DNA from 2 places in the Streptomyces sp. NBC_00876 genome. Region 2 is predicted to be linked to the other one. Evidence: predicted binding sites of a transcription regulator. Region 2 holds the regulator's gene; the other holds the start of a gene.
The links. The regulator HrcA, encoded in region 2, represses chaperone genes, less so after heat shock. The targets are predictions, from matches to a motif close to TTNGCACTCNGNNNNNCNGAGTGCNAA.
Positions count from the first base shown of each region.

Region 1 (4,415 bases), 2.6 Mb from region 2:
CTCCGGATCGAAGATCCGGCCACGTCCGCCGCGCCGGGCCGGGTCGACGAACACCGCGTCGTACGGCGTGGTGTCGATCTCCGTGACATCGGCGCACCGCACCTCGATCAGCGCGTCCAGACCGAGCGCGGCGGCGTTGGCCCTGGCCACCTCGGCGGTCAGCGGGTCGCGGTCCACGGCCAGGACGGAGATCCCGGCCCGCGCCAGGGCGATCGCGTCGCCGCCGATCCCGCAGCAGAGGTCGGCGACGCTGCGCACCCCGGCCTGTGCGAACCGCCCGGCCCGGTAACCGGCCACCGAGGTACGGGTCGCCTGCTCGACCCCGTTGGGCGTGAAGAACATCCGGTGCGCGTCCTGGGCGCCGAACTTCGCCACCGCCCGCTGCCGCAGCCGGGCCTGCCCGAGCACCGCCGAGACGAGGGCGGCCGGGTGGCTGCGGCGCAGCCGGGTCGCGGTGGCGAGCTCCGTGGCGGGGTCGTACGACCGCAGCCCGGCCAGCAGCTCGGCGCCCTCGGGGGAGCGCAGGGCCAGGAAGACGGCGAGGGGGTCGGGGGCGTCGGTCGGGTCGAGAGCGTTCACCCGCCCCATTGTGAGCCAGCCGGGGGACCGTGCGGGCCGGGCGGCGGTGTCGGGCCGGATGCCCGATCACGTACTGGCAGGATGCGGCGCCATGCAGCCAGTACGACAAAAGGAAGAATTGGTTATGAACAGGCGCAGACCGGAGATGGTGACGTGCCCAGAGGTCCGGACCGGGCGCGGGCGGAGGCGTCTGCGGCGCCGCCCGGGTTACGCGGTCCTGGCCGCGCTCCTGGTCGCCGCCGTCGGTTCCGGCTGCGCGGCCGAAACCGGAGGCCGCGCGGACGCCGACGCCGCGCGGCGGACCGGGGCCGAGGCCGGGCATCCGGGTGCGCAGGCCCGGCCGGAGGCGGCGGCCGCGCTCGCGGTGCGGGCCGAGAAGGAGCGGCGCGCCCAGGCCGCACGCGCCGCCGCTGCCAGGAAGTGGGGCCTGGCGGGCATTCCGCTGGCGCCGCCGGCGCCGCCCGCGGTGAAGCCGCACATCACGACCCGCAAGGGCTTCGAGGTCAACGGCGGTGACGACTCGCTGCCGCCGGTCTTCACCACGGTCCCCACCGATAAGAAGATCGTCTTCCTGACGATGGACGACGGGGACGACAAGGACCCCGAGCTGCTGCGGATGATGTCGGAGCTGAACATCCCGTACAGCGCCTTCCTCAGCGACTACCTGGTGCGCGACGACTACGCGTACTTCAAGGACGCGCAGGACCGCGGCGTCGCGCTCAGCAACCACACGCTGAACCACCGTTACCTGCCCGGCCTCTCCTACGCCGAGCAGAAGCGGGAGATCTGCGACCAGCAGGACATCATCGAGAAGCAGTACGGCCAGCGACCCCGGCTCTTCCGGCCGCCGTACGGCAACTACAACGGCGACACCCTGCGGATCGCCAAGTCCTGCGGCATCACGGCCGTGCCGCTCTGGTCGGCCGAGGCGTTCCCCGACCACATGGAGTGGCGGGAGGAGGACCAGGACCTGCACCCCGGCGACATCATCCTCACGCACTTCCGCGGCAAGAAGGACTGGAAGGGCAGCATGCCCGACCTGATCAGGTCCGTCATGAAGGTCATCACGGACAAGGGGTACGCCGTGGCACGGCTGGAGGACTACGTATGAGAAGGGCGCACCGGCTGCTGGCCGGACTGCTGACCGCCGGTGCGCTCCTGGCCGCCACGACCGGCTGCGCGCAGTCGGTCGACCCGATCGAGCGGCTGGGCCGCAAGGCGGCCCAGAAGGTGCACCCGTCGCCGAGCGCACCGGAGGCGCTGCCCGCCGCGGTGCGCGGCGAGGCGCCGGGGGCGATGGCCGTCGTCGCCTGCGGGCCTCGGCGGGCCGGGTACGCGGGTCCGCAGCACCCGCCGGCCCGCTGGTGGCCGGACCGGCCGGGACCGTATCCGGGGATGCGTGCGGGGGCGGGGTGCGCGCACTCCTGAGGTACGGAACGGCCCGGGGGCCTGGGGCGTTCTCCCCTGTGGCGGCCGCTGCGGGGGGCCGGGCGCGGTGGTCCGAGGGGCGCGAAGGCGGCCGGTCCGGACGCCACGAGGGGCGTGAATTGGCACTCCGCTTGACCGAGTGCTAATCGCGGTCATAGTCTCAGTGCTGGCACTCCCCGATGGAGAGTGCCAGCAGTACTGTGCGACCGGCAGGTCCGGCACCCGCGACGACGGGCCCATCTGGTCGCCACCCAAAGACTGTTAACCCCGTGAGATCTCCGAAGGGGGAGACCGGATCGTGTCGACCGCCAGCTCCAAGGTTGCGATCAAGCCGCTCGAGGACCGCATTGTGGTCCAGCCGCTCGACGCCGAGCAGACCACGGCCTCCGGCCTGGTTATTCCGGACACCGCCAAGGAGAAGCCCCAGGAGGGCGTCGTCCTGGCCGTGGGCCCGGGCCGCTTCGAGAACGGCGAGCGCCTGCCGCTCGACGTCAAGACCGGCGATGTCGTGCTGTACAGCAAGTACGGCGGCACCGAGGTGAAGTACAACGGCGAGGAGTACCTCGTCCTCTCGGCTCGCGACGTGCTCGCGATCATCGAGAAGTAATTCACTCAACGTTTGCTTCTGTTCTGCGCCCCTGGCCCCCTGCGAAATATCTAGCCGGGCGGCGAGGGGCGCAGTTCTTGTTCTGAGAGGACAGTTCAGCTCCATGGCGAAGATCCTGAAGTTCGACGAGGACGCCCGTCGCGCCCTCGAGCGCGGCGTCAACAAGCTTGCCGACACGGTGAAGGTGACGATCGGCCCCAAGGGCCGCAACGTCGTCATCGACAAGAAGTTCGGTGCTCCCACCATCACCAACGACGGTGTCACCATCGCGCGCGAGGTCGAGCTGGATGACCCGTACGAGAACCTCGGTGCCCAGCTGGTGAAGGAGGTGGCGACCAAGACCAACGACGTAGCGGGTGACGGTACGACCACCGCCACCGTCCTGGCCCAGGCGCTCGTCCGCGAGGGCCTGCGCAACGTGGCCGCGGGCGCGTCCCCGGCCGCCCTGAAGAAGGGCATCGACGCCGCGGTCAAGGCCGTGTCCGAGGAGCTCCTCGCGACCGCCCGTCCGATCGAGGACAAGTCCGACATCGCCGCCGTGGCCGCGCTCTCCGCGCAGGACAGCCAGGTCGGCGACCTCATCGCGGACGCGATGGACAAGGTCGGCAAGGACGGTGTCATCACCGTCGAGGAGTCCAACACCTTCGGTCTGGACCTTGAGTTCACCGAGGGCATGGCCTTCGACAAGGGCTACCTGTCCCCGTACATGGTGACCGACCAGGAGCGTATGGAGGCCGTCCTCGACGACCCGTACATCCTGATCCACCAGGGCAAGATCGGCTCGATCCAGGAGCTGCTGCCGCTCCTGGAGAAGGTCATCCAGGCCGGTGCCTCCAAGCCGCTGCTGATCATCGCCGAGGACGTCGAGGGCGAGGCCCTGTCGACCCTGGTCGTCAACAAGATCCGTGGCACCTTCAACGCCGTCGCGGTGAAGGCCCCGGGCTTCGGTGACCGCCGCAAGGCCATGCTCGGCGACATCGCCACCCTCACCGGTGCGACCGTCATCGCCGAGGAGGTCGGCCTCAAGCTCGACCAGGCCGGTCTGGACGTGCTGGGCACCGCCCGCCGCGTGACCGTCTCCAAGGACGACACCACCATCGTCGACGGTGGCGGCAAGGCCGACGAGGTCGCCGGCCGCGTCAACCAGATCAAGGCCGAGATCGAGTCCACGGACTCCGACTGGGACCGCGAGAAGCTCCAGGAGCGCCTGGCGAAGCTGGCCGGCGGGGTCTGCGTGATCCGCGTCGGTGCGGCCACCGAGGTGGAGCTCAAGGAGAAGAAGCACCGTCTGGAGGACGCCATCTCCGCGACCCGCGCCGCGGTCGAGGAGGGCATCGTCTCCGGTGGTGGCTCCGCTCTGGTCCACGCCGTCAAGGTCCTCGAGGGCAACCTCGGCAAGACCGGCGACGAGGCCACCGGTGTCGCGGTCGTGCGCCGCGCCGCCGTCGAGCCGCTCCGCTGGATCGCGGAGAACGCGGGCCTCGAGGGCTACGTCATCACCTCGAAGGTCGCCGACCTCGACAAGGGCCAGGGCTTCAACGCCTCGACCGGCGAGTACGGCGACCTGGTGAAGGCCGGCGTCATCGACCCGGTCAAGGTCACCCGCTCCGCCCTGGAGAACGCCGCGTCCATCGCGTCGCTGCTGCTCACGACCGAGACCCTGGTCGTCGAGAAGCCGGCCGAGGAAGAGGCCGATGCCGGTCACGGCCACGGTCACTCGCACTAGCGTGTAGCTGTTCCGCGCAAGCGGTGAGGCCCGGTACCCCGCGCTCGGGGTACCGGGCCTTTGCGTGTCCGGCCG
Region 1 is NZ_CP108800.1:5,178,857-5,183,271, forward strand. Features, by position in the region: gene OG782_RS22905 (THUMP-like domain-containing protein) at 1-588, opposite strand, end outside; gene OG782_RS22910 (polysaccharide deacetylase family protein) at 725-1,690, shown strand; gene OG782_RS22915 (hypothetical protein) at 1,687-2,007, shown strand; gene groES (co-chaperone GroES) at 2,306-2,614, shown strand; gene groL (chaperonin GroEL) at 2,718-4,340, shown strand.
Region 1: a site for HrcA is predicted at 2,127-2,153, ahead of groES (co-chaperone GroES). Genes of this name have one in related genera too.

Region 2 (4,415 bases):
GGCAGCCGAAGGTGAAGGAGACGACCGGGACCGGGTCCTCGAGCAGGATGGCGACCTTGGCCTCGTAGCCGTCGTCGCCGCCGGTGTCGGTGTCACCGAGCGGGGTCTCGTACCAGGAGGTCTCGCCCGCGAGCTGGTGGCGGTACACCTCGACGGCGGCCGGGTCGGAGAGGTTCGGCTGCGGCATGAAGAGGTTGACGCCGAAGGGCTGGCCGGTGAGTCCGCGCACCTGCTTGATCTCGTTGTACATGCCGTCCGCCGTCTTGTACCCGGCGGCCAGGAATCCGAGCCCGCCGGCCTCGGCGACGGCCGCGACGAGCTGCGGACAGGAGGCTCCGCCCGCCATCGGGGCCTGCACGATCGGATACCGGCAGAGATCGGTCAATGCGGATGACATGACCGCATCGTGTCATGTCCTTCCCATTCCGTGATGCGCACCCCGCTGCCACGTTTTGTCCGCAATGCGGTACGGGCCCGGAATAATCCGGGCCCGTACCGCATCGATCCTGACGAGAGGCGCTAACGGCCGTTGAACGCGTCCTTCAGCCGCGAGAACAGGCCCTGCTGTCCGGGCTGGAACTGGCCGGTGGGCCGCTCCTCGCCGCGCAGTTTCGACAGCTCGCGCAGGAGGCGTTCCTGCTCCGGGTCCATCTTCGTCGGGGTCATCACCTCGACGTGCACGATCAGGTCGCCGCGCCCGCCACCGCGCAGGTGGGTGATGCCGCGCCCGTGCAGCGGGACGGACTGGCCGGACTGGGTGCCCGGCCGGATGTCGACCTCCTCCAGGCCGTCGAGCGTCTCCAGCGGCACCTTGGTGCCGAGGGCCGCCGCCGTCATGGGGATGGTGACCGTGCAGTGCAGATCGTCGCCGCGCCGCTGGAACACCGCGTGCGGCAGCTCGTGGATCTCGACGTAGAGGTCACCGGCCGGGCCGCCGCCGGGGCCGACCTCGCCCTCGCCCGCGAGCTGGATGCGGGTGCCGTTGTCGACACCTGCGGGGATCTTCACGGTGAGCGTGCGCCGCGAGCGGATGCGGCCGTCGCCGGCGCACTCCGGGCACGGGGTCGGCACGACCGTACCGAAGCCCTGGCACTGGGGGCAGGGCCGCGAGGTCATGACCTGGCCGAGGAAGGACCGGGTGACCTGGGAGACCTCACCGCGGCCGCGGCACATGTCACAGGTCTGCGCGGAGGTGCCGGGCGCGGCACCCTCGCCGCTGCAGGTCGTACAGACGACGGCCGTGTCGACCTGGATGTCCTTGGTCGTGCCGAAGGCCGCCTCGGAGAGGTCGATCTCCAGCCGGATCATGGCGTCCTGGCCGCGCCGGGTGCGCGAACGGGGTCCGCGCTGCGACGCCGTACCGAAGAACGCGTCCATGATGTCGGAGAAGTTGCCGAAGCCACCCTGTCCGAATCCGCCCGCGCCACCTCCTCCGGAGGCGGACAGCGGGTCGCCGCCGAGGTCGTAGACCTGCTTCTTCTGGGCGTCCGACAACACCTCGTAAGCGGCGTTGATCTCCTTGAACCGCTCCTGGGTCTTCGGATCGGGGTTCACATCCGGGTGCAGCTCGCGCGCGAGCCTCCGGAATGCCTTCTTGATCTCGTCCTGAGAGGCGTCGCGGCGCACGCCGAGTACGGCGTAGTAGTCCGTGGCCACTTACGACTCCGCCAGGATCTGTCCGACGTAACGTGCCACTGCGCGTACCGCTCCCATCGTTCCGGGGTAGTCCATGCGGGTCGGTCCGACCACGCCGAGTTTGGCGACTGCCTCGTCGCCCGAACCGTAGCCGACCGCGACGACGGACGTGGAGTTGAGCCCCTCGTGGGCGTTCTCGTGCCCGATACGTACGGTCATGCCCGAGTCCTTGGCCTCGCCGAGCAGCTTCAGCAGCACGACCTGTTCCTCCAGTGCTTCCAGCACCGGCCGGATCATCACAGGGAAGTCGTGCCCGAAGCGGGTGAGGTTGGAGGTGCCGCCGATCATCAGCCGCTCCTCCGTCTCCTCGACGAGGGTTTCGAGCAGGATCGAGAGCACGGTGGACACGGTTCCCCGGTCCTCGCTCTCGAAGGATTCCGGCAGGTCCTGCACCAGCTGCGGGACGTCCGCGAAACGGCGCCCCACGACCCGGCTGTTGAGCCGGGCCCGCAGATCGGCGAGAGAGGTCTCGCCGAACGGCGCCGGGCAGTCGACCAGCCGCTGTTCGACCCGTCCGGTGTCCGTGATCAGCACGAGCATCACCCGGGCCGGGGCCAGGGACAGCAGTTCCACGTGCCGCACGGTCGAGCGGGTCAGCGAGGGGTACTGCACGACGGCGACCTGCCGGGTCAGCTGCGCGAGCAGCCGTACGGTACGGCCCACGACATCGTCGAGGTCGACCGCGCCGTCGAGGAAATTCTGAATGGCCCGGCGTTCCGGCGACGACAGGGGCTTGACGCCCGCGAGCTTGTCGACGAAGAGCCGGTAGCCCTTGTCCGTCGGGATGCGTCCCGCGCTGGTGTGGGGCTGGGCGATGAAACCCTCGTCCTCCAGCACCGCCATGTCGTTGCGGACGGTGGCCGGGGAGACCCCCAGCTTGTGCCGCTCCGTGAGCGCCTTGGAGCCGACGGGCTCCTCGGTGCCGACATAGTCCTGGACGATGGCGCGCAGCACTTCGAGTCTGCGTTCGCTGAGCATCGCGCACACCTCCAGCTGTGTACCTCGGTGGTTCTCGGGCCGTTCCCGGGTCCTGCCCTGGCACTCTGTGTGTACGAGTGCCAGCAATCCCCCGGCCAGTGTACGGCGACGGGGTGGCCCCCTAGCAAGGGCGACCGGCCACGCTACCGCGCGACTGCGCAGGTCGATGCCGATAGCGTCGTCCCATGGACGCCTCTTGGGAAGAGTTCGGCTGGGAGCGGCTCGGACACAAAGTGGGCCGCCGACGCCTTCCGGTGTGGGATGCAACGGTCGCACTGGTGGCCGGAACGGACGGGGTGTTGCTCTTCGACACCGGTTCGTCACTCCGTGAAGGGGTGGAAGTACGCGCCCAGGCGCAGTCCCTGCTCGGCAGAAGGGTGACGCACATCGCACTCAGCCACCCTCATTTCGATCATGTACTGGGCACGGCCGCCTTCGCCGGGGCGCAGGTGTACGGCGCGCGCGGCATGGCGGAACTGCTGCGGAGCGGGGCCGACGAGCTGCACTCCGACGCCGTGCGGCAGGGCCTGGCCGAGCACGACGCCGCGGAGTCCACCGATGCGCTGGTGGCGCCGCACCACCAGGTGTCCGGCGAGTGGACGCTCGATCTGGGCGGCGGGTGCGAGGTGGTGCTCGTGAACGTCGGCGCGGGACACAGCGGCCACGACCTGGCGGCACTGGTGCCCGGCTCCCCCTCGATCGTGTTCTGCGGCGATCTGGTCGAGGAGTCCGGTGAACCCCAGGCGGGCCCGGACGCGTTCCCCGCGCGCTGGCCGGCGGCGCTGGACCGGCTGCTGGAGCTGGGCGGCGAGGACGGGCTGTACGTGCCGGGGCACGGGGCGGTGGTGGACGCCGCGTTCGTACGGGCGCAGCGCGACGACCTCGCGGTCCGGTTCGGCGTGTCGTAGGCCACTCCCCGCTTATCGTCGTCCGATGCGCAGCTACCAGCCGGACCTGACCCCGCCGTGGAAGAGGTCCGCCCCCGTTCCCGAGGTGCCCGCCGAGCCGGATCTGGTCGTGGAGGAGGCCGCCACCGGCTTCTGCGGTGCGGTGATCCGGTGCGAGAAGACGGCCGAGGGTCCGACGGTGACCCTGGAGGACCGCTTCGGCAAGCACCGGGTCTTCCCGATGACGCCGCGCGGCTTCCTCCTGGAGGGCCGGGTCGTGACGCTCGTGCGCCCGTCGGCGGGCGGCCCGGTGCGCCCCGCCCGTACGGCCTCCGGTTCGGTGGCGGTTCCCGGGGCGCGGGCGCGGGTGGCGCGGGCCGGGCGGATCTATGTGGAGGGCCGGCACGACGCGGAGCTGGTCGAGCGGGTCTGGGGCGACGACCTGCGGATCGAGGGCGTGGTCGTCGAGTACCTGGAGGGCATCGACGACCTCCCGGCGATCGTGCGCGAGTTCTCGCCGGGCCCGGACGCGCGGCTGGGGGTGCTCGTCGACCATCTGGTGCCGGGGTCCAAGGAGTCGCGTATCGCGGCGCAGATCTCGGACGGGAACGTCCTGGTGGTCGGCCACCCGTACATCGATGTCTGGGAGGCGGTGAAGCCGTCGTCGGTGGGGATCGCCGGGTGGCCGGTGGTGCCGCGCGGCCAGGACTGGAAGACCGGTGTGTGCCGTTCGCTGGGGTGGCCGGAGAACACCGGCGCGGCCTGGCAGCGGATTCTGTCCACGGTCCGCTCCTACCGGGACCTGGAGCCGGAACTGCTGGGCCGGGTAGAGGAATTGATCGATTTCGTCACTCT
Region 2 is NZ_CP108800.1:2,619,475-2,623,889, forward strand. Features, by position in the region: gene OG782_RS11500 (nitronate monooxygenase) at 1-397, opposite strand, end outside; gene dnaJ (molecular chaperone DnaJ) at 520-1,656, opposite strand; gene hrcA (heat-inducible transcriptional repressor HrcA) at 1,657-2,673, opposite strand; gene OG782_RS11515 (MBL fold metallo-hydrolase) at 2,859-3,581, shown strand; gene OG782_RS11520 (DUF3097 domain-containing protein) at 3,607-4,415, shown strand, end outside.